One region of the Caulobacter sp. HJHS_5 genome, then DNA from elsewhere that is predicted to be linked to it. Evidence: predicted binding sites of a transcription regulator. Region 1 holds the regulator's gene; the other holds the start of a gene.
The links. Region 1 encodes LexA, which represses DNA repair genes until DNA is damaged. Its sites were predicted from a motif close to ATGTTCNCNANNTGTTCT; they were not measured.

Region 1 (15,247 bases):
GCACCCCGAACTCGGCGGGCGTCACGAACCCGTCGTGGTTCTTGTCCGTCTTGGCGAACAGACGCTGCACGGGCCCCGAGATCGCCATGCCCGAGGGCGGCCCCTTGGCGCCCTCCCGCGCGACCGGCTTCAGCAGCGCCCCGCTCCGCTCCAGTTCGGCGAGGGTCAGCTTCCCGTCGCTGTCGGCGTCCAGCGCCAGGAAACGCTTGAGGATGGCGGCGCGGCTGGAGGCGGTAAATTCGGCCAAGCTGATGGCGGCGTCCTGGTTCGTGTCGGCCTCCGAAAAGTCGAGGCTCAGCGTCCCGCCCTCGCTGGGCTTCGCGGGCGCGCTGGAGGCCCCGGCCGGTCCCGGCCCGCCGAACTCGTCCCGGCTCAACCGCCCGTCGCCATCGCGGTCGATCGATTTGAAAGCGCCGGCGAAGTCAGGCTCGGCGCGGCTGGGCTGGGCCGAGATCATCACCAAGCCCGCGACGGCGGCGGCGGCGAGCCCGGCATAGGCGAAGGGGGAACGAGCGATCATCGTGAGGGTCTCCTGGCTGATGGGCCGCGCCAGGTGGAGCTCGATGAAATCGCGAACGGCCTCGCTCGCCGACCGGCCCTCGAGTTTGCAGCGCGCGAGAAACGCCTGCTTCGTCTCGGTCGAGAGGCGAACCTCCAGCTTGTCGGTCTTCTTGGGCCGCCACGTCATCGCTGCTCCTTCACCGGCGCGGTGCGTTTTCAGCCAACCGCCCTCGACCCCCGCAGCAAAGCAAAGCCGTGTCCGGCGGCAATGCTTTTCGTGTCATGACAGAGCTTCTGGACGACCGAAGCCTCCTCGGCGCAAACTCCCCTGAGGAGGAGGCCGATGCTCGAAGTCCTGATCGCCACGGTGTTCACGGCTCTGCTGATCGCGCTCTCGGTTCGGGCGAACCGGCGCTACGAGGACCATCTCCGCCTGCCGATGCAGTGGGGCTTCTCCGGCGAGGTCAACTGGACCGCGCCGCGCCACATCGCCCTCGCCCCCGTCCTCGGCGCGCTCCTGCTCGGCGGTACGGCGGCGCTCCTCGTTGCGGGACCGCCGCCTCGCGTCGGACAGGAGCACCTCGGCGTCCCGGTGATGCTGTTTCAGGGCATGGGTCTGGTCGGGGCCCACGCCCTGCACCTCTGGCTGATCGGCCGAACCGTCCGCTGACTACTCGACGTCCTTCACGATCCGGAACCCCGTGGTGAACGGATCGCCCGGCCCGCCGGCGTGGATCGCCGAGCCCAGGTCGTTGACGTGCGACATGTAGCTGCCGCCCTTCAGCACGTGGGTCTTGCCGCTGGCCGGCGGCGTCGGGCCGGGCACGATCTTCTCGTTATAGAAGTCGTCCACCCACTCCCACACATTGCCGATCACGTCGTACAGGCCGAAGGCGTTCGGCGCCTTGGTCCCCACCGGCGCGGTCGGGCCCTGCATCCCCACATGGGCCATGACGTTCTCGCCGGGCTGCCCCGCCACGGAAGGCGCCCGGAACGATCCGGCCCGCGCCGCCCATTCCCACTCCATCTCCGTGGGCAGGCGATAGGCGGTAGTCTTCTCCATCTGGTTCAGCTTCGCCACGAAGGCCTTGGCGTCCGCCCAGGTCACGTTCTCCACCGGATGCCGGTCGGCGTTGTCGGTCACCTTGGCGCCCTGGAAGATCGAAGGGTTGCCGCCCATCACCTTCTTCCACTCGCCCTGGGTCACTTCGTAGCGCCCCATCAGGTACGGCTTCTTCATCGTCACCACGAAGCCGGGCACGGTGGCCTGCCGCACCATCTCCTCGGCCCGCTCATACTGCTCCGGCGACCAGCCGGGCCGCTGGGTCCCAAAGGTCGTCGGGCAGGTGAACCGCACGGGCGAAGCCGGCGGCAGCGGCGTCAGGTCGACCGGCGGCGGCCCGGCGGGCGCCGCGGCGGCGGGCGGCCGAGGCGCCGGGGTCGGCGGCGCGGCGTTCGGGTCGGGCGGCAGGATCACGCACGGCTCATAAGCCCCGGCGATCATCGTCCCCGCCTTGATCCGCATGAAGTCCATGCCGACGCTGTTGGTGTAGTCCGCCGGGGTGATCGGCGGCCGGGCGACCGGCGGATAATAGGGCGCGGGCGGCGCGCCCGGCTGCACCACGCCGGGGGGCGCTGGCGGCAGGGGCTGCGAGGCGGCCGAACCGGCCAGCAAGACGCCGCCAAGCCCGGCGACGGTGAAGAGCGTTCGCGACATCATCACGGCAGCTCCTTGATCGCCATGTTGCGGAAGCCCAGCGGCACGCCGGGCGTGTTGTAGGTCAGCGGCATCACCATCGGCGACGGCGTCATCGCCGTCAGGAAGTGGTACTGCAGGCCGATGAAGCCCTTGGTCGCCCCATCCGGCCGACCGTTCACCGGGTACTTCACCTCCCAGATCTTCGCCCCGTTCACCCACAGGGTGATGTGCGGCGCGGCGCCCTCCACCCGCAGGCGGAACGCATTCCACTCGCCCTGCTTCCACACCTGGGCGATGGGCGTGAAGTTCGTCCGCTCCGGCCGCCCCAGATTGTTCATCATCTCGCCCAGCGGGTTGCCGTTGCCGCCCAGGGCGTCGAGTTCGATCTGATAGGCCGAGGCCTCCTCGGTCGAGCGCACGAAGATGCCGCTGTTGTACCCGGGCCGCAGGTCGGTCTCGACGTAGAACTCGAAGTTTCCGTACGGCTTGTCGCTCAGCACCACCCCGCCCATGCCGAACGGCTCCTGCAGGATGTACATCGCGCCGTTCTTCACGGTGACGCTGGGCGTGCGGCCGTGGTGGCTGGTGCGGCTCGGATGCCAGCCGGTCGTGTCCCGGCCGTTGAAGATGCGGGTGAAGCCCTCGGGGATCGACCCCGCCCCCGGGCTGGTCGGCGGCGGCGGAATGTTCGGCGTGATCGTCGGCCGCGCCGGCGCCTGCGCGGCCGCCGTCATCGACTGACCGGGTATCGGCGCCGCCAGCGCTATCGCCCCCGCCAGCACCGCCAGTGCTCGCAACCTCATCGCCACGCCTCCCCAGCCTGGAATCGTTTTCACCTCCGCTCGTTCGCTCGGCGGAGGCGGGGGAGAATGACCCTCAATCAGGCATGCTGGCTAGGGGGCGGCGCGAGCGGCGCGGTAAGCATGAAGCGCGCTCCCCCTCCAGGAGCGTCCGTCAACGCGACCGACCCGCCGTGCGCGCGGGCGATCTCAGCGACGATGGATAGGCCCAGCCCGGCGCCGGCGCCGGAGGTCCGCCGCTCGCGACTGCGCCAGAAGCGTTCGAAAATCCGATCGCGATCCTGGGCCTCGACGCCCGGCCCCCGATCGGTCACCGCAACCGACCCGTCTGCGCCGACGCCGACGGTGACCTCCTCCCCCGAAGGGCTGTGCGCGATGGCGTTTTCGACCAGATTGCGGATTGCATCGCCCAGGGCGTCGGCGTTGCCCGTCACCAACACCGGCGTGGCCGAGGACTCGAACGCGAGACTGCGCCCGGCCTTGGCCGCCAGGGGCGCGAAATGTTCGACGACCTGCGCCGCGACCGCGCCGAGATCGACCGTCTGTCCCAGGCTGAGCGGCTGGGCGTCCAGGCGTGCGACGCCGAGCAATTGGGCCACGAGGCGGTTCATCCGCTCGGAGTCGAGTCGCAGGCGGCCGACCTCGTCGGACGGCGGCAGCGCCTCGAGCCCCGCAGTCAGAATAGCCAGGGGCGTACGCAACTCATGGGCGGCGTCGGCGGTGAACTGGCGTTGGGTTTCGAACCCCTTGGCCAGGCGGTCGAAGGCCTCGTTCACGGCGGCCACCACCGGTTGCAGTTCCGAGGGCAGGCCCTCGCTCGACAGGCGCACTCCGACGGCGCCAGGCGTCACGGCGGCGGCTTGAGCCGCGACCGCGCGAAGAGGCTTCAGACTGGTCCGAAGGGTGAGGACGGCGATCGTCAGCACGGCGATGAAGAGGATGGGAACCATCCAGCCGATGTCCCCCATGAACTCGGCGACGAACTTGTCGGCCTTGCCGTCCTCCGACAGCGTCCTGGCCGCGTGAACCGCGGCGCCGATGGCCGCCGCCAGGCCGCCGCCGAGAGTCACGGCGAGCAGCAGGCCGAGCCGGAGCAGCAGTTTTCCCTCCAGCGAACGTGGCCGGAAGACCCGCCTCACGCCCCCTCCTCCAGGAAGTAGCCGACGCCCCGCACCGTATGGATCGTGCAGGCCGCCTTGGCTTCGATCAGCTTTCGCCGCAGGTGATGCACGTGCACCGGAATGGCGTTGGACTCCAACTCGTCGCCCATGCCGTAGAGCTTTTCCTCCAACAGCGCCTTCGGCACGACCCGCCCCAGGCGGCGGAGGAGATGTTCGAGAATGGCGATCTCCTGCCGGGCCAGCGGCACAACCTGACCATCGACCTCCACGTCGCGCCCCACGGTGTCGAGCACCAGGTTGCCGGCCTCCAGCCGCACGCCGAGCGGTCCGCCCGGTCGCCGCAGCAGGGCCTTCACCCGCGCGATGACTTCCGCCAGGGCGAAGGGTTTGATGAGGTAGTCGTCGGCGCCGGCGTCCAGCCCGGCCACTCGATCCTCCACCGCATCGCGCGCCGTCAGAACCAGGATCGGGGGCGTATCCGGCTTGCGCCGCAGGTCGGACAACAGCCGCAGACCGTCGCCGTCCGGCAGGCCGAGGTCGAGCACGGCGGCGTCATAGCAAGTCAGTTCCAGCGCGGCCTCGGCGTCAGCGACCGTCGCCACGGCGTCGACGACGAAACCGGCCTGGCGCAGGCCCGCGGCGACCAGGTCGGCGATCCGCCGCTCATCCTCGACGACCAACAGACGCATGGCTCCTCGCAGCTTCGAAACGCGATAGGGCGCGGTTCGTTTTATGGCTGTTTTAAGAGCCCTTCGCCCCGGCGCCGCCCTCTAAAACTGCCTTAAACTTCGCGAGCAGACTGCAGGGGTGTTTTCAAGAGCGACCGGAGCCCGCCTCCGTCGCATCCCGACGGAGGCCCGCCATGAGATCCCGCCTGATCGCCGCGACCGCGTTCATCTCCGCCCTGCTCGTCTCGCCGGTCATGGCCGCCGACTGGGCGGCCGTCGGCAAGGCGCTCGGCAAGACCGGCACGGTCACCGGCAACGTCTATCGGGTCGGCCTGCCGCGCACCGACCTGCAGGTCACGCTCGACGGCGTCGCCATCAAGCCGACGCTGGCGCTCGGCTCCTGGGTGGCCTTCGACGACATGGGCGCCGAGAGCATGGTGATGGGCGACCTCGTCCTCACCCACGCCGAGGTCAATCCGGTGATGTCGGCGCTGATCGAGCAGGGCTTGGAGATCACCGCCCTGCACAACCACCTGCTGCGTTCGACGCCCTCGACCATGTACATGCACATCGGCGGCCACGGCGATCCGGTGAAGCTGGCGACAGCGATTCACGCCGCCCTGGCGAAGAGCGGCACGCCTTTCACCGCGCCCGCCCCCGCCTCCGCCGCGCCGCCCGCGCCCCTTGATTTCGACGTCGCCGGAATCGAGCAGGCGCTCGGCGCCAAGGGCGCGTCCAACGGCGGGGTCCTTCAGTTCAACATTCCGCGCGCCGAGACGCCGAAGGTCGGGGGCATGGCGGCGCCGACCGCCATGGGTTCGGCCATCGCCATCAACTTCCAGCCCACCGGCCAGGGCAAGGCGGCGATCACCGGCGACTTCGTATTGACCGCCGACGAGGTGAACCCGGTCATCAGGGCGCTGCGCTCCAACGGCATCGAGGTCACGGCCCTGCACAACCACATGCTCGATGACGAGCCGCGTCTGTTCTTCATGCACTTCTGGGCCAATGCCGACGCCAAGACCCTGGCGACCGGCCTTCGAGCCGCGCTCGACAGGGTCAAGACCGCCAAGCCAGGCTGACCTCACGTTGCACCCCCGTTCGAATTCGGAAGGCGAGCCCGCGCTCGCACGCAGACTTGTGCGCCTTGACACCCTTCGCACTCGGCATCGCCGTCGGAACGGGTTCGCTCTCTACCGCACCGCCGGCGTCATGCTCAGGGTGATGCTCTCGCTTTCGGCCGGCAGATGCCGCGTCGTCGTCGGCGGGGCCAGGATCATCGAGACCGCGAAGGCCATCGCCGCCAGTGCGGCGAACGCCGCGGCGGCCAAGGCGGCCCAGCGGCCGTCCTTCTGCAGGGGCGGCTTCAGAAGGCCGCGGATGTAGCTTACGGCCGCCGGATCGAGGGCGGAATCGGTCATCGCCATGGGCCGAGCCTAACCCAGGCCCTTGCGTCGCGCGACGCGGAACCCCAAAGAACACGGCCTGAAAGGTTCGGCCCATGATCCTGGTCATCGATAACTACGACAGCTTCACCTACAACCTCGTCCACTATCTGAACGAGCTGGGGGCCGAGACGGTCGTGCGCCGCAACGACGCCCTGTCGGTGCAGGAAGCCCTGGGCCTGGGTTCGGAAGCCGTCCTGCTGTCGCCCGGCCCCTGCACGCCGGACCAGGCCGGCATCTGCCTGCCTCTGCTGCGCGGCGCCCCGGCCGACCTGCCGATCCTCGGCGTCTGCCTCGGTCACCAAGCCATCGGTCAGGCCTATGGCGGCGACGTGGTCCGCGCCAAGGAGATCCTCCACGGCAAGACCAGCGCCATCCACCACGCCGACACGGGCATCTTCAAGGGTCTGCCCAACCCCTTCACGGCCACCCGCTACCACTCGCTCGCCGTCAGCCGCGACACCCTGCCGGACGACCTGGAGGTCACCGCCTGGACCGAGGACGGCGAGATCATGGGCTTCCAGCACAAAACCCGCCCCGTCCATGGCGTGCAGTTCCACCCGGAATCCATCGCCACCGAAGGCGGCCACCAATTGCTCGCCAACTTCCTGGAGCTGGCCGGCGTGAAGCGCCTCGCCGACGCCTGAACCCATGAGCGACGCCTTCAAGCCCCTGCTGGCCAAGCTGGCCGACGGCGCGACCCTGTCGGAAGACGACGCCGACGCCTTCTTCTCCGCCTGCCTGCGCGGCGAGCCGACCCCGGCCCAGGTGGCCGCGGCCCTCACCGCCATGCGCCTGCGCGGCGAGACGGTCGGCGAGATCACCGCCAGCGCCCGCGCCATGCGCCGCGCCGCCGTGATGCTCGAGCATCCGTTCGACGTCATCGACACCTGCGGCACCGGCGGCGACGGCCTGCACACCTATAACGTCTCCACCGCCGCGGCCTTCGTGGCGGCCGGCGGCGGGCTGAAGGTGGCCAAGCACGGCAACCGCGCCCTCTCCTCCCGCTCCGGCTCGTCCGACGTGCTGGCGGCCCTCGGCGTCAAGCTCGACGCCGGTCCTGGAGCCCAACTGAAAGCTCTGGAAACAGCCGGCATCTGCTTCCTGTTCGCCCCGGCCCACCACGGCGCCATGCGCCACGTCACCCCGATCCGGGCCGAACTCGGCTTCCGCACGGTGTTCAACCTGCTGGGCCCGCTATCGAACCCGGCCGGCGCCAAGCGCCAGGTGCTCGGCGTTTACGACCTGCGCCTGCTGGAGCCGCTGGCCCGCGTGCTCGGCGCCCTCGGCGCGACCCGCGCCTGGACCGTTCACGGCCAGGGCATGGACGAGCTGACCACCACCGGCGAGACCCACGTCAGCGAATGGCGCGACGGCGCCGTGCGCCATTTCACCATCACGCCGGAAGCCGTCGGCCTGCCGCGCGCGGCCTTGTCCGATCTCACCGGCGGCGACCCGGCCGTCAACGCCGGGGCCATCGAGGCCCTGCTCGGCGGGGCCAAGGGCGCCTATCGCGACATCGTGCTGCTGAACGCCGCCGCCGCCTTCCTGGTCGGCGACAAGGTCGAGACGCTGCGCGAGGGCGTCGAACTGGCCGAAGCCGTCATCGACGACGGCCGCGCCCGCGCCGCCCTGGACCTGCTGATCGAGGCCACCAATGGCTGATATTCTCGACAAGATCGCCGCCTACAAGCGCGAGGACATCGCCGTCCGCAAAGCCGCGCGCCCGACCGTCGACGTCTCCGAGGCCTCGCACCCGCGCGGCTTCCGCGCCGCCTTGGCCCGCGACGCCGCCCCCGGCCGGCTCGCCCTGATCGCCGAGATCAAGAAGGCTTCGCCCTCCAAGGGCCTGATCCGCGCCGACTTCGATCCGCCGTCGCTGGCCCAGGCCTACGCCGCTGGCGGCGCCAGCTGCCTCTCCGTGCTAACCGACGCGCCCAGCTTTCAGGGCGACGACCGCTTCCTCGTCGCCGCCCGCGCCGCCGTCGACCTGCCGGCCATCCGCAAGGACTTCCTGGTCGATCCCTGGCAGGTGGCCGAATCCCGCGCCCTCGGCGCCGACGCCATCCTGATCATCATGGCCATGGTCGACGACGCCCTGGCCGCCGACCTCTACGCCGAAGCCCTGCGCCTCGGCATGGACGCCCTGGTCGAGGTGCACGACGAGGCCGAGATGGAGCGCGCCAACGCCCTCGGCGCCGACCTCGTCGGGATCAACAACCGCAACCTGCGCACCTTCGAGGTCGATCTGGCCTGGACGGAAAAGCTGTCCGCAATGGCGCCCACCGACGCCCTTCTGGTCGCCGAGAGCGGCATCTTCACTCCCGCCGACGTCGCCCGCTGCGCCGCCGCCGGCGCGAGCGCCATGCTCGTCGGCGAAAGCCTGATGCGCCAGGCGGACGTGACCGCCGCGACCCGGGCGCTGCTCGCCTGAGCCTTTTTCTCTGATTGTTCTCGACGCCGATGTTCCAGGCCGACCCTTGGTAAGACGGCGTTAACCACAGAACGCCTAGAGAACGAATTCGACGTTTGCGGTTTGTTCCGCTACAGTCATCGACACAGAGATTCGCAGCGAGGGCCTTGCCGATGCTCACCCGCAAACAGCACGAGCTGCTCATGTTCATCCATGAGCGCATCAAGGAAACCGGCGTCTCGCCGTCGTTCGACGAGATGAAGGAGGCGCTCGATCTGGCGTCCAAGTCCGGCATCCACCGGCTGATCACCGCCCTTGAGGAGCGCGGCTTCCTGCGCCGCCTGCCCCACCGGGCCCGGGCCTTGGAAGTGGTCAAGCTGCCGCAGCAGGCCACCACCGCCGCCCCGCCACGCGGTCGCGGCGCCTTCACGCCGAAGATGGTCGAGAACACCGGCGCCGCCATCGCGGCCAATGACATGCGCGAGCTGCCGATCCTCGGCAAGATCGCCGCCGGCACCCCGATCGAAGCCATCCAGCATGAGCGCGACCGCCTGCTGGTTCCCGAGAGCATGCTCGGCGCCGGCGAGCACTACGTCCTCGAGGTGCAGGGCGACTCGATGATCAACGCCGGCATCCTCGACGGCGACTTCGTGATGATCCGCAAGGGCGACAACGCCAACAACGGCGAGATTGTCGTCGCCCTGATCCTCGGCGAGGAAGCCACCTTGAAGCGCCTGCGCCGCAAAGGCGCCTCCATCGCCCTGGAAGCCGCCAACCCCGCCTACGAGACCCGCATCTTCGGACCGGACCAGGTTCAGGTGCAGGGCAAGCTCGTCGGCCTGATCCGCCGTTACCACTGATCCGGCGCTAGCCGTCGTCCTCCGAGGCGGCCGCCGTCCACGGCCGGCGGCCCCTCAGCGTCTGGGCCCAGACGATCCGCCAGCCGCCCGCCGTCCGATAGAGCTCGGCCGCCCCGCCCCGGGCGAAGTCCTCGCCGGTCAACCGCAGCTTGCCCTCGCACACTGCCGGCCATTCGCTCGGCGCCGGCCCTCGTAGGCTGACGATCTCGCCTGTCTCGCACAGGCGCTCGATCTCCGCCGCCTTGGGCGTCCGCTTGCCCCATGACGCGGCCAGGGCGGTCGGCGCGGTGGTCGGGGTGCAGGCCATCCGCCCGCAGTCGAAGCCCGGGGCGGTCTCATCGATGGTCAGGCCGCGGCGCCGGCTCCACAGGTCGACGCCGAACCGGCTGACGTCCGGCCGCAGCAGCACCGCCTGCTCGCCCACCCGCACCGCCGCGCTGGCGCCGTTCGAGGCGATCCAGGCGTCGGGCGCCGGCGGCCTCGGCCACAGGCTGACGGCGAAGGCCAGCGGCAGGCCGAGCCACCGCAGCCGTCCGCGCCACAGGCAGAGCCACATCAGGCCGAGGAACGCCACCACCAGCGCCGCCGACGGCGCGCTCGCCACGGTGATCTGGGCGAACGGCGCCTTGGCGAACCAGTCGGAGATGGCGCTCATCGCGCCAATGCCCCAGCCCGCCACGGTCAGGAACGGCCCGCCCAGCCCGAACGGCTCCAGCACCGCCCCGATGGCGAGAGCCGGCATGAACACGAAGCTCGACAGCGGCGCGACCAGCAGGTTGGCGGGCAGGCCCCAGACGGCGACGCGGTTGAAGTGCTGCAGGGCGAACGGCCCGGTGGCCAGGCCCGCCACCAGGCTGGCGAGGATGCTGATCCCCAGCCAGGCCCCGAAGCCCTGGGCGATGCGGATCGGCCAGGGCACGGAGATCTCCCTGGCCGGCGTCGGCCACGCCTCCGCCAGGGCCACGAGGGCGGCGGTGGCCGCGAACGACATCTGGAAGCCGGGCGTCGCCGCCGCTTCCGGCTGCATCAAGAGGATGACCAGGGCCGCCAGCGCCAGGGCGTGCAGGCTGATCGCCCGCCGGTCGGCGAGCACGGCGAGGAACGCCACGGAGGCGGTGATCGCCGCCCGCTCGGCCGGGGCCGGCGCGCCCGAGAGCACGAGGTAGGCGCCGACGGCTCCAAGTCCGGCGACCGCCGCCCACTTCTTGCCGTCGACGCGCAGGGCCAGCCACGGCCACGCCGCGATGCCCAGGCGCACGGCGGCGAACACGAAGCCGCCGACGATGGCCATGTGCAGACCGCTGATCGAGAGAATGTGCGCCAGGCCCGAGGCGCGCATGGAGTCGGTGGTCTCCTGCGAGACCCAGGCCTCGTGGCCGGTGACCATGGCCGCGGCGATGCCGCCGGTCTCCGGCCCCATCCGCTCGACGATCCGTTGGGCGAGGCTCCAGCGCGCGGCGTTGACGCCGAGCACCCAGCGCAGGGCCGCCGTCGGCGCGGGGGCGTCGAACACCTGGGGCCGCCCCAGGGCGAAGCCGGAGCCGCCGATGCGGTCGAAGAAGGCGTCGCGGGCGAAGTCGTAGGACCCCGGCGCGGCCGGCCCGGGCGGCGGGCCGACGATGGCGCGGATGCGGACGTAGGCGCCGGGCCCGACGACCGAGTCGGCGCCGACGCTGATCCGCACGCGGTGCGGGACGGCCTCGGCCGGCAGGTCGCCGATGCGGGACGGGGCGATCAGCAGTCGCCCGCCCGAGGCGCCGGGGCTAAGGACATCGACCACCCAGCCCTCGACGATGCGCGGCTGGTCGTCGGCGGCGAGGACGGGCGCGGCGACGCTCAGGGTCCGGACCTTGCCGGCCAGCACGCCGCCGGCGGCGAAGGCCACGAGGCCGAGGGCGATGGCCAAGGATCGCCACGGCGACCAGCGCTGCGCCGCCAACGCCAGGCAGGCGGCCACGAGGGCGAGCCCCAGCACGGCCCACAGCGGCGGCTCGGCGAGCAGCTTGAGATAGGCGGCGGCGCCGAGGCCGAAGGCGACGGGGCTCCACAGCGTCCAGCGCTCGGCCTGGGCCTCGATCTCCGCGCGCACGGCGGCCCAGAGACTTGGGAGGTTAGGTTTCCACGAAAGGCCCGTGCTAAGAGGCCAGCCCTTCTGAGCCGCCCTCCCCGAACCGGTCGTCCCGCCTATGTCCTCCCCCGTCGTCACCCGCTTCGCGCCCTCCCCCACCGGCTACCTGCACATAGGCGGCGCCCGCACGGCCTTGTTCAACTGGCTTTATGCGCGCCACACCGGCGGGAGCTTCCTGGTCCGCATCGAGGACACCGACCGCGAACGCTCCACCCAGGCGGCGGTCGACGCCATCTTCGAGGGGCTGAACTGGCTGGGCCTGACCTCGGACGCCCCGGTCGTCTACCAGGCCTCCCGCGCCGACCGGCACCGCGAAGCGGTGCGACGGATGCTGGACGCCGGCCGCGCCTATCGCTGCTGGATGACGGCCGACGAGCTGGAGGCCGCGCGGGACGCCGCGAGGGCCGCCGGCCACGCCCTGCGCTCGCCCTGGCGGGACCGTGACGACGGCGACCAAGCCCAGCCGCACGTCATCCGTTTCCGGGGTCCGCTGGACGGTGAGACCGTGGTCGCCGACCTGGTGCAGGGCGACGTGCGGTTCGCCAACAAGGACCTCGACGACCTGGTGCTGCTGCGCTCCGACGGCGCGCCGACCTACAACCTGGCCGTGGTGGTCGACGACCACGACATGGGCGTGACCCACGTGATCCGCGGCGACGACCACCTGGTCAACGCCGCGCGCCAGAGCCTGCTCTACGCCGGGCTGGACTGGACGGTCCCGGCCTTCGCCCACATCCCGCTGATCCACGGCCCGGACGGCGCCAAGCTGTCGAAGCGGCACGGCGCCCAGGCGGTGGGCGACTTCGCCGAGCTCGGCTACCTGCCCGAGGCGCTGCGCAACTACCTGGCCCGCCTGGGCTGGAGCCACGGCGACGACGAGATCTTCAGCGACGCGCAGGCCATCGCCTGGTTCGACATCGCCGACGTCAACAAGGGCGCGGCCCGCCTCGACTGGGACAAGCTGGCCCACGTCAACGCCCACTATATCCGCGCGGCCGCCGACAACCGCCTCGCCGGGCTGGTGGACGGCGTGCTGCAGGGCCGCGACCAAGCGCCGACGGCCGAGCAGAAGGTGCGCATCGAGGCGGCGATGCCGTTCCTGAAAGACCGCGCCAAGACGCTGCCGGAACTGGCCGACCAGTGCGCCTTCCTGCTGAAGGCCCGGCCGCTGGCGGTCGACGACAAGACCCGCGGCCTGCTGACCGACGAAACACGGGACCGCCTCGGCCGCCTTCTCTCGCATCTTGAGACGCAAGATCACTGGGACGCCGCGACGCTGGAAGCCGCTCTGAAGGCCTTCGCGGAGGCCGAAGGCGTCGGATTCGGCAAGATCGGCCCGCCCTTGCGCGGTATCCTGACCGGCGGCTCGCCAGCGCCCGACCTGGGCAAGACCTTGGCCGCCCTGACGCGGGCGGAGAGTCTTAATCGTATACGGGACGCTCTTTCGCACCGCAGCTAAAGCGCTATAAGGCCATGCCGCATAGCGAAAGCGTGTTGCGTTTTGTGTCTACGAGGGGATTTCGGGGATGAGCGATAAGGCTTCTCTGACGATCGGCGACAAGTCGTACGATCTGCCGATCATGAAGGGTTCCGTGGGCCCCGACGTGGTCGATGTACGCAAGCTGTATGGGGAAGCGGACGTCTTCACCTACGATCCGGGCTTCACGTCGACGGCGTCGTGCGAGAGCAAGATCACCTACATCGACGGCGACGCCGGCGTTCTGCTGCACCGCGGCTATCCGATCGACCAGCTGGCCGAGCAGTCGAACTTCCTGGAGACGGCCTATCTGCTGCTGAACGGCGCCCTGCCGACGGCCGCCGAATACGCCGACTTCGAGAACACCATCACGCGGCACACCATGCTGCACGCGCAGTTCGACCGCTTCTTCGAGGGCTTCCGTCGCGACGCGCACCCGATGGCGGTGATGACCGGCGCCGTGGGCGCCCTCTCGGCCTTCTACGCCGACGCCGTGCAGGTGGACGACCCCAAGCAGCGGATGATCTCGGCCCACCGCCTGATCGCCAAGATGCCGACCATCGCGGCCCGCACCTTCAAGTACTCGATCGGCCAGCCGTTCGTGAGCCCGCGCAACGACCTCTCCTACTCGGAGAACTTCCTGCACATGTGCTTCGCCGTGCCGGCGGAGGAGTACAAGGTGAACCCGGTGCTGGCCCGCGCCATGGACCGCATCTTCATCCTGCACGCCGACCACGAGCAGAACGCCTCGACCTCGACCGTGCGCCTGGCCGGCTCTTCGGGCGCCAACCCGTTCGCCTGCATCGCGGCCGGCATCGCCTGCCTCTGGGGCCCGAGCCACGGCGGCGCGAACCAGGAAGCGCTGGAGATGCTGCAAGAGATCGGCACCGTCGATCGCATCCCGGAATACGTCCAGGGCGTGAAGGACAAGAAGTACAAGCTGATGGGCTTCGGCCACCGCGTGTACAAGAACTTCGACCCGCGCGCGAAGGTCATGGAAAAGACCTGCAAGGAAGTGCTCGGCCAGCTGGGCATCAACGACCCGCTGCTGGAAGTGGCCATGGAGCTGGAAAAGGTCGCCCTGAGCGATCCCTACTTCATCGACCGCAAGCTCTATCCGAACATCGACTTCTACTCGGGCATCACCCTGCGGGCGATGGGCTTCCCGGCCGAGATGTTCACCGTGCTGTTCGCCCTGGCCCGCACCTCGGGCTGGATCAGCCAGTGGAAGGAAATGTTCGAAGATCCCGGCCGCAAGATCGGCCGCCCGCGCCAGCTCTACACCGGCGCGACGCAACGCGACTTCGTCCCGGTCGACAAGCGCGGCTAAGGCCGTCGCCGGTTTCACGGTTTCAGAGCCCCGTCGGACGCCAGTCCGACGGGGTTTTGTTTTGGGCGCCGATCGAGAAGGCATGGGTGCGCGCGGCTTCAGTCAAAGCCGTGGGTGTAGTTGCGCGGAGGCAGCGGCGCGGGGCGGCGGCGGCCCCGGTCTGGCGGCAGCTCGCCGGGCAGGCCGACGGGGTAGCCGGGGAGCGCGTCGGGGTCGGGCGGCGGGGTGTAGGTGGGAGTCGGCTGTGGAGGCGCCGCTTCGGCCCTTTCCCCCTGGATGGGGGAAAGGGTTGGGATTGGGGGTGGAAGCGGTTCAGCCGGCGGTGAGTGAGCCGGGCTTTGGGTGGGAAAAGCGTCGTGCGGCTTTTCTAACCATGCCTCTTCCTGACACGGCGCCACCCCCACCCTTGATCCCTCCCCCCTCCAGGGGGAGGGAGACCTAATAGCGGCGCGAGACAGCCCCAGGTCCCGGCAGATCTGCTCCACCACCTCCTCGAACGGCCGGGACAGGATGTCGCCAAGGTCGTCCGCGTCCTTCAGACGCTCGGTGGCCTCGCGGATGCAGCGTTCGTGCGCCTCGCCGCCCTCGGCGTCCTTGTGGATTTCGTCGATGATGCCGGTGACGGTGGCGGCGATGTCGTCCTTGCGGGCGCGAAGGCGCGGGTCTTCCACAGCCTTGGGCGCCGTCGCCGCCCGCGCGGCGGCCAGCGCCGCCCGCCGGGCTTCCTCGGCCTCGTAATCCTCGATCCGGCCGACGCCGCGCAGCTTGTCGATCACCTCGCTCTGCAGGGCGAAGGTGAGGCGCA
Region 2 (15,247 bases), on a different contig from region 1:
AGGCCGTCGCGATCCAGGCCCGCTCGCTGCTGCTGGCTCCAGGCGGCCTGCGCACCACCACGGCCCCCACCGGCCAGCAGTGGGACGCGCCCAACGGCTGGGCGCCGCTGCAATGGGTCGCCGTCGCCGGGCTCCGCCGCTATGGCGAGAACGCCCTGGCCCAGGACATCGGCCTGCGCTGGCTGGCCACCGTGAACCGCGAATACCAGGCCAGCGGCAAGATGCTGGAGAAGTACGACATCGAGGAAGCCAAGGCCGGCGGCGGCGGCGAATATCCGCTTCAGGACGGCTTCGGCTGGACCAACGGCGTGACGCGGGCGCTGCTGGACATCTATCCGGCGCCGTAGGCCCTCAAAGCGCCAAGCGCCGCTCCACTCCGATCGCCTCCAGGAACGCCTCGTCGTGGCTGGCGATCAGCAGCGCACCGTCATAGGCCGCCAGGGCGCTCTCCAATTCCTCCACCGCCGCGAGGTCCAGGTGGTTGGTCGGTTCGTCCAGCATCAGCAGTTGCGGCGGCTGAGGCTGGGCCAGCACGCAGGCCAGGGCGGCCCGCAGGCGCTCCCCGCCGCTCAGGGTCGCCACCACCTGATCGGCCGCCACATTGCGGAAGGCGAAGCGGGCCAGGGCTGCATGGGCGGCGTTTGAGTCGGCGGCGGGGTTCAGGCGGCGGAAGTTCTCGAGCACCGAGAGGGACTCGTCGAGCAGGTCGGTCCGCTGGTCGAGCAGCGCCGCGCGCACGGACAGCGTCACCGCGCCCTCGGTCGCCCGCAGGCTCCCCGCCGCGAGCCGCAGCAAGGTCGACTTGCCGGCGCCGTTGCGTCCGACCACCGCCGCCCGTTCCGGCCCGACCAGGGCGAAGTCGACGCCGCGCAGGATCGGGACCTGCCCCGGCCAACCGAACCCCGCCTTGTCGAACCGCAGCACCTGCCGCCCAGTCGGCAGGCCCGTGGGCGGCAGGTCGAACGCCTGCGGCCGGTCCCGCTCGACCCGTCCCCGGGCTTCCGCGAGCGCGGCCGAAGTCGCCTCCGCCCTCCGCTCGGCGATGCGCTCGCCCCGCGCCCCGCTGGCCTCCGCCCAGCCCGCCATGGTCCCCAGCATCACCTTCGGCTGATCGCCCTTGGCCGCCGTGCGCCGGCCGGCGGCGTCCCGCCGGGACTGACGTTCGCGCGCCGCCTGGGCCTCGCGCGCCGCCTGCCCCGCCTCCCGTTCCGCATTGGCCAGGTCGTGCGCCGCCGCCTGCCGCTCGGCCGCCTTGCGTTCGGCATAGAGGGCGTAGCCGCCGCCGTAGACCGCCGCGCCCAGGCTGGAGAGCTCGACGATACGATCCGTCGCCTCCAGCAACGCCCGGTCGTGACTGACCACCACCGCCCCGCCGCGCCAGCGCTTCAGGACGCCCGCGACCGTCGCCCGCGCCTCGGCGTCGAGGTTGTTGGTCGGCTCGTCGAGCAGGATCAGATCCGGTTGCAGCGCCAGCAGACCGGCCAGGGCCGCCCGCGTCGCCTGCCCGCCGCTCAGCCCGGCGGCCGGCCGGGTGAGGTCGAACCCGGCGAGGCCGACCTCGGCGAGCGCCGTCTCGGCCCGCGCCGGCAATGTCCAGTCGGCCAGGGCGAAGTCGTCGTCCGTTCCCTCCCCCGCCTCGATGCGGCCCAGCCGCCGAACCCCTTCGCCGAGCCCCATCCAGTCGCCAAGGCTCGCGTCCGCCGGCGGCGCATGGGTCTGGCGCAGCACCCCGACCGTTCCCGCGCGGGAGACGGCGCCGGCGGAGGGCGCCTGTTCGCCGGCGATCAGACGCAGCAGGGTGCTCTTGCCCGCGCCGTTGCGCCCGACGAGGCCGGTGCGCTCGGCCCCGAAGGCGAGGCTCAGATTGTCGAAAAGCGGTCGGCCGTCAGGCGTGACGGCGGCGACGGAATCCAGGGTGACGAAGGGCATGGGACACGATCGAACAGGTTGCGAGACGGGCGGAGCGGTCTTGCAGGGCCTGGATCAATGTCGCCTCCTTCGAATGGAAGGCGGCTGCTTAGCATATCGACGCGCAATGGGCGACGTCCTGAGACGTCCGGTCGCGGAAAGCGCCGTCAGTTCTCACATTGTTCTTGTGCAAATCGCGACTCTGCGCACTACATAACGCTGTCTCGCCGCGCCTCCCTTCGCGGCCTCGTGCGTTCCGGACATCATGGCTGAGCAGCTCAATTTCATCCGCGTGCGCGGCGCGCGCGAACACAACCTGAAAGACGTCAGCGTCGATATCCCGCGTGGGGAGCTGGTGGTGCTCACCGGCCTGTCGGGCTCGGGCAAGAGTTCGCTCGCCTTCGACACCATCTACGCCGAGGGCCAGCGCCGCTACGTCGAGAGCCTTTCAGCCTACGCCCGCCAGTTCCTGGAGCTGATGGGCAAGCCGGACGTCGACCTGATCGAGGGCCTCTCGCCGGCCATCTCCATCGAGCAGAAAACCACCAGCAAGAACCCGCGCTCGACCGTCGGCACGGTCACTGAGATCCACGACTACATGCGCCTGCTCTGGGCGCGCGTCGGCGTTCCCTATTCGCCGGCCACCGGCCTGCCCATCGAGAGCCAGACCGTCAGCCAGATGGTCGACAAGCTAACCGCCCTGCCGGAGGGCGAGCGGCTTTATCTGCTCGCGCCGGTCGTGCGCGGCCGCAAGGGCGAGTACCGCAAGGAAATCGCCGAGTGGCAAAAGGCCGGCTTCCAGCGCCTGAAGATCGACGGCGAGTTCTATCCGATCGAGGACGCCCCGGCCCTCGACAAGAAGTTCAAGCACGACATCGACGTGGTGGTGGACCGCCTGGTCACCCGCGCCGACCAGGAAAGCCGCTACGCCGACAGCATCGAGCAAGCCTTGCGCCTGGCCGACGGCATCGCCGTGGCCGAATGGGCCGACGTGCCTAAGAACGAGGATGGGTCGGGCGAGAAGGAGCCGCGCCGCATCCTGTTTTCGGAACGCTTCGCCTGCCCGGTCAGCGGTTTCACCATCAGCGAGATCGAGCCGCGGCTGTTCTCGTTCAACAACCCGCACGGCGCCTGCCCGGCCTGCGACGGCCTGGGCGCCAAGCTGGCGTTCGACGCCGACATGGTGGTGCCGGACAAGGACAAGAGCCTGCACAAGGGCGCGGTCGCCCCGTGGTCGCGCGGTCCCTCCCCGCTCTACACCCAGACCCTGCAGGCCCTGGCCCGCCACTACGGCTTCTCGATGGACGAGCCCTGGTACAAGCTGCCGGACAAGGCGCGCGACGTGGTGCTGCACGGCTCCGGCGGCGACAAGATCAAGTTCGTCTACGACGACAACGCCCGGAAGTACGAGGTCGCCAAGACCTTCGAAGGCGTGCTGCCCAACCTCGAACGTCGCTGGCGCGAGACCGACAGCGCCTGGGTGCGCGAGGAGCTCGGCCGCTACCAGTCCGACACGCCCTGCGAGGTCTGCCACGGCGCGCGCCTGAAGCCGGAAGCCCTGGCCGTGAAGATCGACGGCAGGAACATCGCCGAGGTCTCCAGCCTCGCCATCCGCCCGGCGCGCGACTGGTTCGCCGGCCTGGAGGAAAGCCTCACCTCCAAGCAGATGGAGATCGCCCGGCGCATCCTGAAGGAGATCACCGACCGCCTGCGCTTCCTGGTCGACGTCGGCCTCGACTACCTCAACCTGTCGCGCGGCTCGGGCACGCTCTCGGGCGGCGAGAGCCAGCGCATCCGCCTGGCCAGCCAGATCGGCTCGGGCCTGACCGGCGTGCTCTATGTGCTCGACGAGCCGTCCATCGGCCTGCACCAGCGCGACAACACCCGCCTGCTGACCAGCCTCAAGGGCCTGCGCGACCTCGGCAACTCGGTGCTGGTGGTCGAACACGACGAGGAGGCCATCCTCACCGCCGACTATGTGATCGACATGGGCCCGGCGGCGGGCGTCCACGGCGGCGAGATCGTCGCGGAGGGCAGGCCGGCCGACATCATGGCCAGCCCCAAGAGCGTCACCGGCATGTATCTGTCCGGCGCCCGCGAGATCGAAGTTCCGGAAGAGCGCCGGCCGATCTCGAAGAAGAAGACCCTGAAGGTCATCGGCGCGACCGGCAACAATCTGAAGAGCGTCACCGGCGAAATCCCCGTGGGGACCTTCACCTGCATCACCGGCGTCTCCGGCGGCGGCAAGTCGACCTTCACCATCGAGACCCTCTACAAGGCCGCCGCCCGGCGTCTGAACAACGCCTCGGACGCCCCGGCCCCGCACGAGCGCATTGAGGGCCTGGAGAACTTCGACAAGGTCATCGACATCGACCAGAGCCCGATCGGGCGCACGCCGCGCTCGAACCCGGCCACCTACACCGGCGCCTTCCAGCCGATCCGCGACTGGTTCGCCCAGTTGCCGGAGTCCAAGGCGCGCGGCTACGGCCCGGGCCGCTTCAGCTTCAACGTCAAGGGCGGCCGCTGCGAAGCCTGCCAGGGCGACGGTCTGATCAAGATCGAGATGCACTTCCTGCCCGACGTCTACGTCACCTGCGACGTCTGCAAGGGCCAGCGCTACAATCGCGAGACGCTGGAGGTGCTGTTCAAGGGCAAGTCCATCGCCCAGATTCTCGATATGACCGTCGAGGAGGCCGCCGACTTCTTCAAGGCCGTGCCGCCTGTGCGCGACAAGATGGAGACGCTGAAACGGGTCGGGCTCGGCTACGTGAAGGTCGGCCAGCAGGCGACGACGCTTTCAGGCGGCGAGGCCCAGCGGGTAAAGCTGTCGAAGGAGTTGTCGCGCCGGGCGACGGGGCGCACCCTCTACATCCTCGATGAGCCGACCACCGGCCTGCACTTCGAGGACACCAAGAAGCTGTTGGAAGTGCTCCACGAACTGGTCGACCAGGGCAACACGGTCGTCGTCATCGAACACAACCTCGATGTCGTGAAGACCGCCGACTGGCTGCTCGACTTCGGCCCCGAAGGCGGCGACGGCGGCGGTGAGATCGTCGCGGTGGGCACGCCCGAGCAGGTGGCGGCCAACGAGCGGTCCTGGACCGGCCGCTACCTCGCCGACCTGCTCAAGAAGCACGACGAACGCCGCGCGGCCCGCAAGGCGGCGCTCAAGGCCGAGGCTGCTCGGAAGCGGGCTTAGCGGCGCGAAAACCTCGTCCTTCGAGGCTCGCTTTGCTCGCACCTCAGGATGAGGATTTCGACTGATCCATCCCAGTAGCCCTCATCCTGAGGCGCCCGTGCGAGCGGGCCTCGAAGGACGAGGGCGGTCCCGCCCTAGATCAGGTTGGCTTCGGCGCCTTCGTCCGGCTCGCGCGTCAGCGCCTGATAGGCGACGGCGGAAGGCGAGAACAGCACGGCGTACTGGATCGCGGTCAGGGCGGCGCTGAACAGCGTATAGATCAGCGTCGGAACGGTGAGATAGGCGGCCCACGAGCTGAGGTCGGGGTGGAAGATCGATCCCACGTCGCTGAAGTTGTAGCCGAGGGCCAGGCCGATCACTCCGCCGATGCCGGTGATCACCACCATGGCGAGGATCCAGACCACCATGTACATCACGAACGCCAGGGCATAGGCGGCGAACAGACGCCAGAAGCTGCCGTGCGAGAGGCGCCAGGCCGCGAACACCCGCAACCGGCCGGACGCGAAGGTCAGGGGCGGCGCCAGCGACAGACGAATGATCACGAAGACCACAAGCCCGAGCACCCAGATGCCGATGCCCGCGCCGGCGAGCACGCCGATGGCCGTGCCGGCCGGCCCCATGGCCCGTAGAACGCTGTGCACGATGGTGGCGACGATGCCTCCGGCCAAGACGATCACGAAGACCGCCACCACCAGGATGGCCACCAGGACCAGAAAGAGTCCCATCTGCCGCAGTTCGTCGCGGCCGAACCGTAGATAGCCGAAGCGGCTCTCCTCGGGGCGCAGCACCGCGCGGAAGACAGCCGACATCATCACCGCCTGCACCAGCAGACCGAAGGCCAGCAGAACCAGATAGGCCGGGCCGCCCTTCGCCATCGCCGCGAAGGCCGCGGCGGAGTCGGGGTCGCCGCTTTCGGCGATTTCCATCACCTCGCGCAGGCCCGTCGCGAGCAGCAGGCCAAGCGTGATCAGGCTGACCACGAACAGAAGCGCCGTCCACGCGATCACCGCCCGCGGCTTCTCCCGCGTCAGGCGGAAGCCCTCGAAGGCGATCTCAGACGGGGAAATCTCGGCCATGACTCAGGTTCCAGCGGCGGCAGCGGGCCGCAGTCGTTGATAGACGCCGGCCAGGGCCCCGGTCCACACGGGGGCGGCGTAGAAGGCGAAGGCGGCGCCGAGGGCGGCCGAGGCGAGCCAGTGGGGGGCGCCGGGGGCCCGCCCCAGGGCGGCGGCCGCGCCGCTGGCCAGCAGCATCGGCAGCCCAAGGATCGCGACCACGATCAGCAATCCGAAAGCCGCCCCGCGCGTGGTCGGAAACACCGCCAGCGCCCGCAGCTTGTCCTCCGCCACCGAGGCGGCCGGAGCAACCGATAGGCGTAGACCCAGCCAGACCAGCCCGGCCAGCGACAGCAGCGGCGGCAAGGCCACGAAGAAGCCCACTGGACCACTGAACGCCGCCCGCCAATCGGCTTCCGAGCCGGCGTTGAACCCCGTCGGATTGACCGCCATCACCAGGCCGAGCGCAATGGCCCCGATGGCGATGAAGGCCAGCACCGAGGCGAACAGCAGAACGACGCCGACCAGGGCCGAGGCGCCGAGCACCCGCGCCTCCGGCCAGCCGAACTGCAGGCCCAGCGGCCCGAGCGGCCGGCCGAACGCCCGACGATACAGCGCGCCGTAAGCCAGGCTGGCGGTGGCGACATGCACGGTGGTGGCGACCGGCGCGGTGAACGGCGAACCGCCGTAACGGGCCGCGATGGCGGCGGCCAGGGCATAGAGGGTCAGGGCGCCCCAGGTGGCGCGGATCGCCGTCGGCCAGTCGCGCAGGGCGGCCCGGACAATCTCCACCGCCTCGTCGACGCCGATGACCGGATGGTCGGAACTATGGGCGACGCTGGCGTTCATAACTCGAGCGATGGACTCCCCGGTCGGCGGAGCGATTCGTGCCCGCCGGTCATAACTCTAGCGACGCCGGGCCGGCGCTGCGAACGGTTTTCAGGCCGTGGCGACCGGAGCAGCCGCCTCGGCCGCATCCGGCTTCAGCATGAGATACACCCTGGCGAAGGGGGCGATGCACAGCGCCATGAACGGGCCGCCGAACAGATAGCCCACGGCCATGACCAGCCAAATGGTGGGCGAGGCGTAGAACTTCGCGAGTTGCAGCATCATTTCGCCGGAGCTCGCCGGGTCCACCATGGCCTGCAGCATCGCCCCGCCGAAGCTCGCGAAGGCGACCGCGATCACAACGCACTCCAAGACGACGAGCGCCAGGCTCATAAGGAGCACCAGCCAGAAGATCGACCAGCCCGCGCCCTTGGTGAAACGCCAGGACTCGAACAGCCGGAAACGCCGTTCGTCGAAGCTCATGATCGGCGCCATGCTGAAGCGCAGCCAGAAATAGGCCAGGGCGATCTCGAGCGCGAAGATCACCAGCACGACGATCCAATGCGTGCTGCTGAACGCGTCGCCGCCGCCCGCGGCCGCGGCCAGGAAGCTGAGCGGCAAGATCACCACCAACCCACCGACGATCAGGAATACGGCGGAGGCGATGTAGGCGAGAATGATTCCGACCACCGCGCTGAGAGCCAGCCAGCCCTCCGAGCCCGACACGCGCAGATAGAAATAACGCCGGTCAGACGGCGCGATCACCGCCCGGAGCACGGCGCTTCCGACGATCGTGTAGCCCGCGATGATGATCAGGTAGGCCAGGGGCATGATCGCGAACATGCGCCCCATGGCCGTGAGCATCTCCTCGTTGGACTGATCGTCCACGGCTGAGCCGATGGCGGCGAACATCGGCGCCATCTGCTGCATCAGGAACACCAACGGCAGCCCCATCAGCACGAACAGCGCCGCGCTCCACACGAGCACCGCCTTCGGCTCGCGGCGGATCAGGCGAAAGCCCTCCGTCGCCGCCACGAACACCCGCACCCGCGCCATGACGCCCTCCCAAGCGATCTGACAGCCCAACTCGACGCTAACACGACGTCGTTCGATGGACAGCAGCGCTTTCGTCCCTCGCCCACGCGGCCTAAAGGGACGGAATGACGACGAAACCCATTCATGTGATCGGCGGCGGCCTCGCCGGTTCTGAAGCGACATGGCAGATCGCCCAGGCGGGCGTGCCGGTGGTGCTGCACGAGATGCGCCCGGTGCGGAAGACCGACGCCCACCAGACCGACGGCCTGGCCGAACTGGTCTGCTCCAACTCCTTCCGTTCCGATGACTGGGAGCATAACGCCGTCGGCCTGCTGCACGCCGAGATGCGCGCCTGCGACTCGATCATCATGACCTGCGGCGACGCGCACCAGGTGCCGGCCGGCGGCGCCCTGGCCGTCGACCGCGAGGGCTTCAGCGCGGCCGTCACCGCCAGGCTGGAAGCCCACCCGCTCGTCACCATCGAACGCCAAGAGGTCGCGGGCCTGCCGCCCGCCGAGTGGGACAACGTCATCGTCGCCACCGGCCCGCTCACCTCCCCCGCCCTGGCCGAGGCGATTCTCGACCTCACCGGCGAGGGTCAGCTGTCGTTCTTCGACGCCATCGCCCCGATCATCCATGTCGAGAGCGTCGACATGTCCAAGGCCTGGAAGCAGTCGCGCTACGACAAGGAAGGCCCCGGCGGCGAGGCGGCGGCCTACATCAACTGCCCGATGGACAAGGCGCAGTACGAGGCCTTCATCGACGCCCTGCTCGAAGGCCCGAAGTCCGAATTCAAGGAGTGGGAAAACGTCCCCTACTTCGACGGCTGCCTGCCCATCGAGGTGATGGCCGAGCGCGGCCGCGAGACCCTGCGCCACGGCCCGATGAAGCCGGTCGGCCTGACCAACGCGCACAACCCCACCGTAAAGGCGCACGCCATCGTCCAGCTGCGGCAGGACAATGCGCTGGGCACCCTGTGGAACATGGTCGGCTTCCAGACCAAGCTGAAGTACGGCGCTCAGACCGACATTTTCCGGATGATTCCGGGCCTGGAGAACGCCCAGTTCGCCCGCCTCGGCGGCCTGCACCGCAATACCTTCCTCAACAGCCCGCGCCTGCTCGACGGCCAGATGCGCCTGAAGGCCGATACCCGCCTGCGTTTCGCCGGCCAGGTGACCGGCGTCGAAGGCTATGTCGAAAGCGCCGCCATCGGCCTGATGACCGGCCGCCTCGCCGCCGCCGAACGCCTCGGCCGCGCGCTCGCCCCGCCGCCCGCGACCACCGCCCTCGGCGCCCTGGTCGCCCACATCACCGGCGGCCACCTGGAGGCCGGCGGCTCCTTCCAGCCGATGAACATCAACTACGGCCTGCTGCCGCCCATGGAAGCGCCGAAGAAGACCGAGGCCGGCGACAAGATCCCGCTCAAGGAGCGCGGTCGGGCGAAGAAACGCCTGATGAGCATCAGGGCGATGGAAGACCTCAGGGCCTGGCTGGGCGCGGAAACGCGAGTCGCGGCGGAATAAAAATAATCCCGCTCATCCCCGCGAAGGCGGGGACCCAGGCTTTTTCTGAAATCCACGCCGCCCATCGATAAAACACCTGGGCCCCCGCCTTCGCGGGGGTGAGCGGTGTGTGGGTTAGACCCGCCCCGTCGCGCTCGCCCAGGTCAGCCGCAGCCGTTTCGCCAAATCGCCCCCAGGCCTTTGGGCCACGAGCGGCAGCACCGCCGGAAACGCGGCGACGCTCAGCCCCCTCGCCGCCCGCCGCGCCTCGATTCGCGCCGCCCGCGCGGCGTCCACCGCCCCGGCGATCTGTGGGTAGCGCGCCAGGCCCCAGGCCCGGCCAGCCGCGACGGTCGCCGTCTCCGGCGTCGTCGGATCGAGAATCAGCGCCGCCGCCCGCATCGCCCCGCCGCCGACGCCGTCGGCCCAGGCCACGGCCTGTTCGAGCGTCGTCGGCCCGCCGTCCACCTCGATCAGCCGCGCGTCGATCATCGCCTCCAGCGGCGCGCGCGGCAGGCTCCGGCGTCGAATCGCGTCCGTGATGGCGAGCGCCGTGGGATGCTTGCGCACCGGACGGCCTTCGAAGGCCTCGCCCAATGCTTCCCGCCACCAGGTCAGGCGAATCTCGCCGACCAGCGGATTGGAGGCGACGCGCGGCGCGCGGCCGAGTTCGTGATCGTACGCATAGAGGGCGATCAGGTCGGCGCGCGCCGATTCGTCGGCCACGAACCGGCTGGCCAGCCAGCGGTCGGGGTCGAGCCGGCGAACCTGATCCTCGAGTGGACCCGAGGCGTCCGGCGTGGGCTCGGGAAATTCGATGGCCATGGTCAGACGGCGATCAGCGCCGCCGCCAGCCGCCGCCCCTCGGCCGCCAGCACATTGTAGGTGCGGGCCGCCGCCTCGCTGGCCATGAACTCCAGGCCGAAGCCCCGGGCGCGGATCGCTTCGCGCAGCGCCTTCGGCGGCAGCGCCTGGACGGCGCCGGTGCCCAGCAGCACGAACTCGACCACGCCTGGCGCGGCGTCGAACACCGCCTTGAAATCGTCGGTCGTCAGGTCCTCGAGCCGCGTGGCCGACCAATCGGCCGGCTGGTCGTCGACGATCAGCAAGCTGCCCGGACGCCACACGCCCGAGACGCGGAACCCGCCGCCGCCGTAGGCGTCGATCGACGGCGGCTGGCGGGGCGCAGCCATGGGATCAGGGCCGCGCGGCTTGCGGCTTGATCGGCGTGGCTTCCTCGTCGTGCCGCTTCACGCCCCACAGCAGGATGATGGGCAGGGCGACGTAGATCGACGAATAGGTGCCGACGAAGATGCCGAACACCATGGTGAAGACCAGCGGGAACAGCACCGGGCCGCCGAGGAAGATCGCTCCGGCCAGGGCCAGGATGGCGGTGGTGCCGGTGATCAGGGTCCGCGACAGACGCTCGTTTTCCGACAGGTTGATGATGTCGCGCAGCGGCAGCGACTTCCACTTGCGCAGGTTCTCGCGCAGCCGGTCGAAGGTGATCACCTTCTCGTTCATCGAATAGCCGATGACGGTCAGCAACGCCGCGATCGAGGTCATCGAGAACTCGATCTGCAGGAACGACAGGATGCCCAGAGTCAGGATGATGTCGTGGAACACCGCGACCACGGCGCCCAGGCCGAACTGCAACTGGAAGCGGAACCAGATGTAGCCCAGCATCAGCAGCAGGGCGACGCCCAGGGCCATGAAGCCGCCCTTCAGCAGCTCGCCCGAGACCTTCGGCCCCACCACCTCGACACGCTTGAACTGGATGCCGGGGAATTCGGCGGCCAGCTTGGTCTCGAAGCCGCGCGCGGCCTCCAGCGCGTTCTCGCCCTCGGCGGGGCGGAAGCGCAGCATGGCGCTGTTGGGTGTGCCAAAGCCCTGCACCTGCGGGTCGTGCGCGCCCATGCGGGACAGCGACTCGCGCAACTGGCCGAGCGGCGCGACACCGGGGGTCACCACTTCGATCAGGGTGCCGCCCCGGAAGTCGATCCCGAGGTTCAGCCCCTTGGTGAAGAACGACGCGCCCGAGGCGGCGATCATCAGGGCCGAGAGGACGGCGGCGAACGGCGCCAGCTTCACGAAGTCGAAGTGGAACTTGCGCGGCAGCAAACGGATGAGGGGCCAGGCCATGGAATACTCCCCTTACGCCATCGGCAGGGTTTTGGGGCGCTTCACGCGGTACCACATGGCGATCAGCACCTGGGTGATGACCACCGAGGTGAAGACCGAGCTGATCACCCCGATCAGCAGCGTCCAGGCGAAGCCGCGCACCGGGCCGGCGCCCAGCCACAGCATGATCACCGCCGAGATGGCGCTGGTGATGTTGGCGTCGAGGATCGAGACCAGGGCCCGCGAATAGCCGTGATCGATGGCGGCGATCACGTTGCGTCCCTCGTGCGCCTCGTCGCGGATGCGCTCATAGATCAGCACGTTGGCGTCCACCGCCACGGCCAGGGTCAGGATGATGCCGGCGATGCCGGGGAAGGTCAGGGTCGCCTGGGTCATCGACATGGCGGCCACGATCAGCAGCACGTTGACCACCAGGGCCAGGGCCGCGAACACGCCGAACAGGCCGTAGGCCAGCACGATGAAGACGATGATCGCCGCGCCGCCGATGGCCAGGGAGATGACGCCGGCGCGGATCGAGTCGGCGCCGAGCTCGGCCCCCACCTGACGCTGCTCCTCGACGTTCAGCTTGGCCGGCAGCGCGCCCGAGCGCAGCAGCAGGGCCAGGTCGTTGGCGCTCTCCGGCGTGAAGTTGCCGGTGATCACGCCGTTGCCGCCGGTGATCGCGCTCTGGATGACCGGCGCCGAAATGATCTTGTCGTCAAGGACGATGGCGAAACGCTTGCCGATGTTCTGGGCGGTGATCTCGCCGAAGCGACGGGCGCCGACGCCATTGAAGGTGAAGGATACCTGCGGACGACCGCTCTGCTGGTCGAAGACCTGACGCGAGTCGGTCAGCATCTCGCCGGTCACCACGGCGCGGCGCTTCACCGCCAGGGGCGCGCCGAACTCGTCGGGCAAAATCATGCTGCCCGGAGGCGCGCGGCCGGCTTCGAGGTCGGCGGCGCTGACGGTCTCGTCGACCATCTGGAAGGTCAGTTTGGCGGTCTGGCCGATGACGTCACGCAGACGCTGCGGATCGCTCTCGCCCGGGGCCTGGACGACGATGCGATTCGTCCCCTGGCGAATGATCGTCGGCTCCTTGGTGCCGAGGCTGTCGATCCGGCGGCGGATGGTCTCGATCGACTGGTCGACAGCCTTGGAGGCGTCGGCGTTCATCGCCTCGGGGGCGAAGGCCAGCTCGATGCGATTGGCCTCGCGGAGATTGATGTTGATGTCGCGACCGCCGACCGCGCCGGCCAGCGGCGCGCCGATGCGGTTGCGCAGGGCCGTCGCCGCGGCCTGGACCTTGCCCGGGTCGGTGATGCGGACGCTGATCAGGTCGCCGCGCTGGCCCAACTCGCCGAAGCCGATGCTCTGCTCGGTCAGGGTCGTGCGGACGTCTTCGATAACGTTGGTCACGCGCTCGGCGCGCAGGGACGCCGTGTCGACTTCGAACAGCAGGTGCGAGCCGCCCTGCAGGTCGAGGCCGAGGTTCAGCTTCTGCTTCGGTACAAAGCCCGGCAGGGCGTCGAGCGTCGCCTGCGGCAGGGCGTTGGGGAGGGTGAAGAGCACGCCGAACACGACCGAAATCGCAATGGCGATGACCTTCCAGCGCGCAATCTGGATCATCGGAGGGGCCCGGCGCTAGACGGCCGTCAGGCCTTGGAGTCGTTGGCCGGGGCGGGGTCGCCCTTGGCGCGGACTTCGGTGATCATGCCCTTCAGCACCTTGACGGTGACGCCCTGGGCGATCTCGACGCCGACTTCCTTGTCCTCGACGCGCACCACCTTGCCGAGCACGCCGCTGGACAGCACGACGCTGTCGTTGCGCTTGATGTTGGCCAGCATGTTGGCGTGATCCTTCGCGCGCTTCTGCTGCGGGCGGATCAGCATGAAGTAGAACAGCACGACCAGGAGGATGATCGGCGCGAATTGAATCAGCAGGTCCTGGGGTCCGCCCTGGGGCATCTCGTCTCCAAATCGTTCTTATCGGGCGGCTCTTCAGCGCCCTGTTCAAGGTCGGCGGAAACTAGGGACTCGGTTCCGCTTTTGCAATGCGCGCAAAGCCACACTAAACGCGGCGTATTATGTCTGATTTCTCCGAGCTTAAGCCCATCCTGACCCGCATCGCCGAGGCGCTGGAGCGCATCGCGCCGCCCGTGAGGCCCGAGCCGGACTTTTCCACGGCGAAGCTTTTCCGCCACGACGCCAAGACGGGCGCCTTCGTCGGCGCGCCCGACTATGCCCTGCCGCTCGACATGCTGGTCGGCGTCGACCGCCAGAAGAGTCGGCTTCTGGAGGGCGTCGAGCGCTTCGCCAAGGGCTATCCGGTGAACCACGCCCTGCTGTGGGGCACGCGCGGCGGCGGCAAGAGCTCGATGACAAAGGCGGTGTTCATGCACGTCGCGGCTCATGCGCCCGACCTGCGCCTGGTCGAGATCGACCGTGACGAGACCACCCACCTGCCCGCCCTGTTCGAACTGCTGCGTCGCCGCCGGGAGCGCTTCGTCGTGCTCTGCGACGACCTGTCGTTCGAGGATGGCGCGGCCGAAGCCAAGGCCCTGAAGTCGGCGCTGGAAGGCGGCGTCGCCGGCCCGCCGCAGAACGTCATGCTGGTGGCCACCTCCAACCGCCGCCATCTGATGCCGCGTCGCCACGACGAGGATCGCGGCCAGTTCGCCGCCAAGGAAGACGCCGAGGAGGAGGTCAGCGTCTCCGACCGCTTCGGTCTGTGGATCGGCTTCCCGCCGATGGATCAGAACGCCTATCTGGAAGCCGTGCGCGGCTACGCCGCCAAGTTCGGCCTGGAGACCGCCGACCTCGAACGCCGCGCCCTGCAGTGGTCGCAACTGCGCGGCGGCCGCTCGGGCCGCGTCGCCTGGCAGTTCGTGCGGGATCTGGCGGGCGAGAAGGGCGTGGCGCTGCCGCTGTAGCTCTGCGTCCTTCGACACGGCCGCTTCCGCGGCCTACTCAGGATGACGAAGTCTGTAGATCGAACGCCAACCCAGGTTCGTCATGCTGAGTAACGCGCAGCGCGTGTCGAAGCACGCACCACGCATCAGCGCCTACTGCGGCAGAACCAGCGCCGGATCGATCGGGCGGGCCTTGTCCTTGGGGGTGGGCGCGTAGCGCACCTCGAAATGCAGTTGCGGCTCCTCAACGCCGCCGGTCGAGCCGACCTGGCCGATCTGCTGGCCCTGGGTCACCTTCTGCTGCATGCGCACGTCGGCGCGGGCCAGATGGGCGTAGGCCGTCACCCAGCCGTCATCGTGCTTCACCAGAACGAGATTGCCGAATCCGGGCACCGAATTGCCCGCGTACACCACCTCGCCGGCGGCGGCGGACCGCACCGGGTCGCCCGCCGGGGCGCGAAGGTCGAGGCCGTCGTTGCGCTGGCCGCCGGCCCCCGTCGGACCGAAGCTGGAGATCACCGGACCGCGCACCGGCCAGGTGAAGCGGCCGCGACCGGCCGCGGCGATCTCGGTATCGCTCATCGCCGGGCTGTCGACCGGCAGGTTGGCGGCGACCGCCGGCGGCGGCGCGGCTGGGCGGACCGGGGCCGTGATGGTAGTGGTCGTGGTGGTCGTCGCAGCCGGCCGA

Region 2: a site for LexA is predicted at 2,077-2,094, ahead of uvrA (excinuclease ABC subunit UvrA). Genes of this name have one in related genera too.

The regions. Positions count from the first base shown of each region.
Region 1 covers NZ_JBWZNC010000001.1:480,629-495,875, forward strand. Annotated here, with positions in the region: gene ACFLIT_RS02515 (EF-hand domain-containing protein) at 1-688, opposite strand, end outside; gene ACFLIT_RS02520 (hypothetical protein) at 845-1,171, shown strand; gene ACFLIT_RS02525 (formylglycine-generating enzyme family protein) at 1,172-2,218, opposite strand; gene ACFLIT_RS02530 (3-keto-disaccharide hydrolase) at 2,221-3,003, opposite strand; gene ACFLIT_RS02535 (sensor histidine kinase) at 3,081-4,139, opposite strand; gene ACFLIT_RS02540 (response regulator) at 4,136-4,810, opposite strand; gene ACFLIT_RS02545 (DUF1259 domain-containing protein) at 4,984-5,871, shown strand; gene ACFLIT_RS02550 (hypothetical protein) at 5,983-6,216, opposite strand; gene ACFLIT_RS02555 (anthranilate synthase component II) at 6,291-6,881, shown strand; gene trpD (anthranilate phosphoribosyltransferase) at 6,886-7,899, shown strand; gene trpC (indole-3-glycerol phosphate synthase TrpC) at 7,892-8,668, shown strand; gene lexA (transcriptional repressor LexA) at 8,821-9,507, shown strand; gene ACFLIT_RS02575 (ComEC/Rec2 family competence protein) at 9,515-11,596, opposite strand; gene gltX (glutamate--tRNA ligase) at 11,694-13,094, shown strand; gene gltA (citrate synthase) at 13,162-14,442, shown strand; gene ACFLIT_RS02590 (hypothetical protein) at 14,541-15,247, opposite strand, start outside.
Region 2 covers NZ_JBWZNC010000008.1:176,891-192,137, reverse strand. Annotated here, with positions in the region: gene treF (alpha,alpha-trehalase TreF) at 1-347, shown strand, start outside; gene ACFLIT_RS16735 (ABC-F family ATP-binding cassette domain-containing protein) at 352-1,929, opposite strand; gene uvrA (excinuclease ABC subunit UvrA) at 2,174-5,107, shown strand; gene ACFLIT_RS16725 (hypothetical protein) at 5,242-6,183, opposite strand; gene ACFLIT_RS16720 (hypothetical protein) at 6,187-7,011, opposite strand; gene ACFLIT_RS16715 (hypothetical protein) at 7,102-8,046, opposite strand; gene trmFO (methylenetetrahydrofolate--tRNA-(uracil(54)-C(5))-methyltransferase (FADH(2)-oxidizing) TrmFO) at 8,151-9,548, shown strand; gene ACFLIT_RS16705 (squalene/phytoene synthase family protein) at 9,663-10,352, opposite strand; gene ACFLIT_RS16700 (Mth938-like domain-containing protein) at 10,355-10,720, opposite strand; gene secF (protein translocase subunit SecF) at 10,725-11,669, opposite strand; gene secD (protein translocase subunit SecD) at 11,682-13,277, opposite strand; gene yajC (preprotein translocase subunit YajC) at 13,304-13,615, opposite strand; gene ACFLIT_RS16680 (ATP-binding protein) at 13,735-14,580, shown strand; gene ACFLIT_RS16675 (peptidoglycan DD-metalloendopeptidase family protein) at 14,713-15,247, opposite strand, start outside.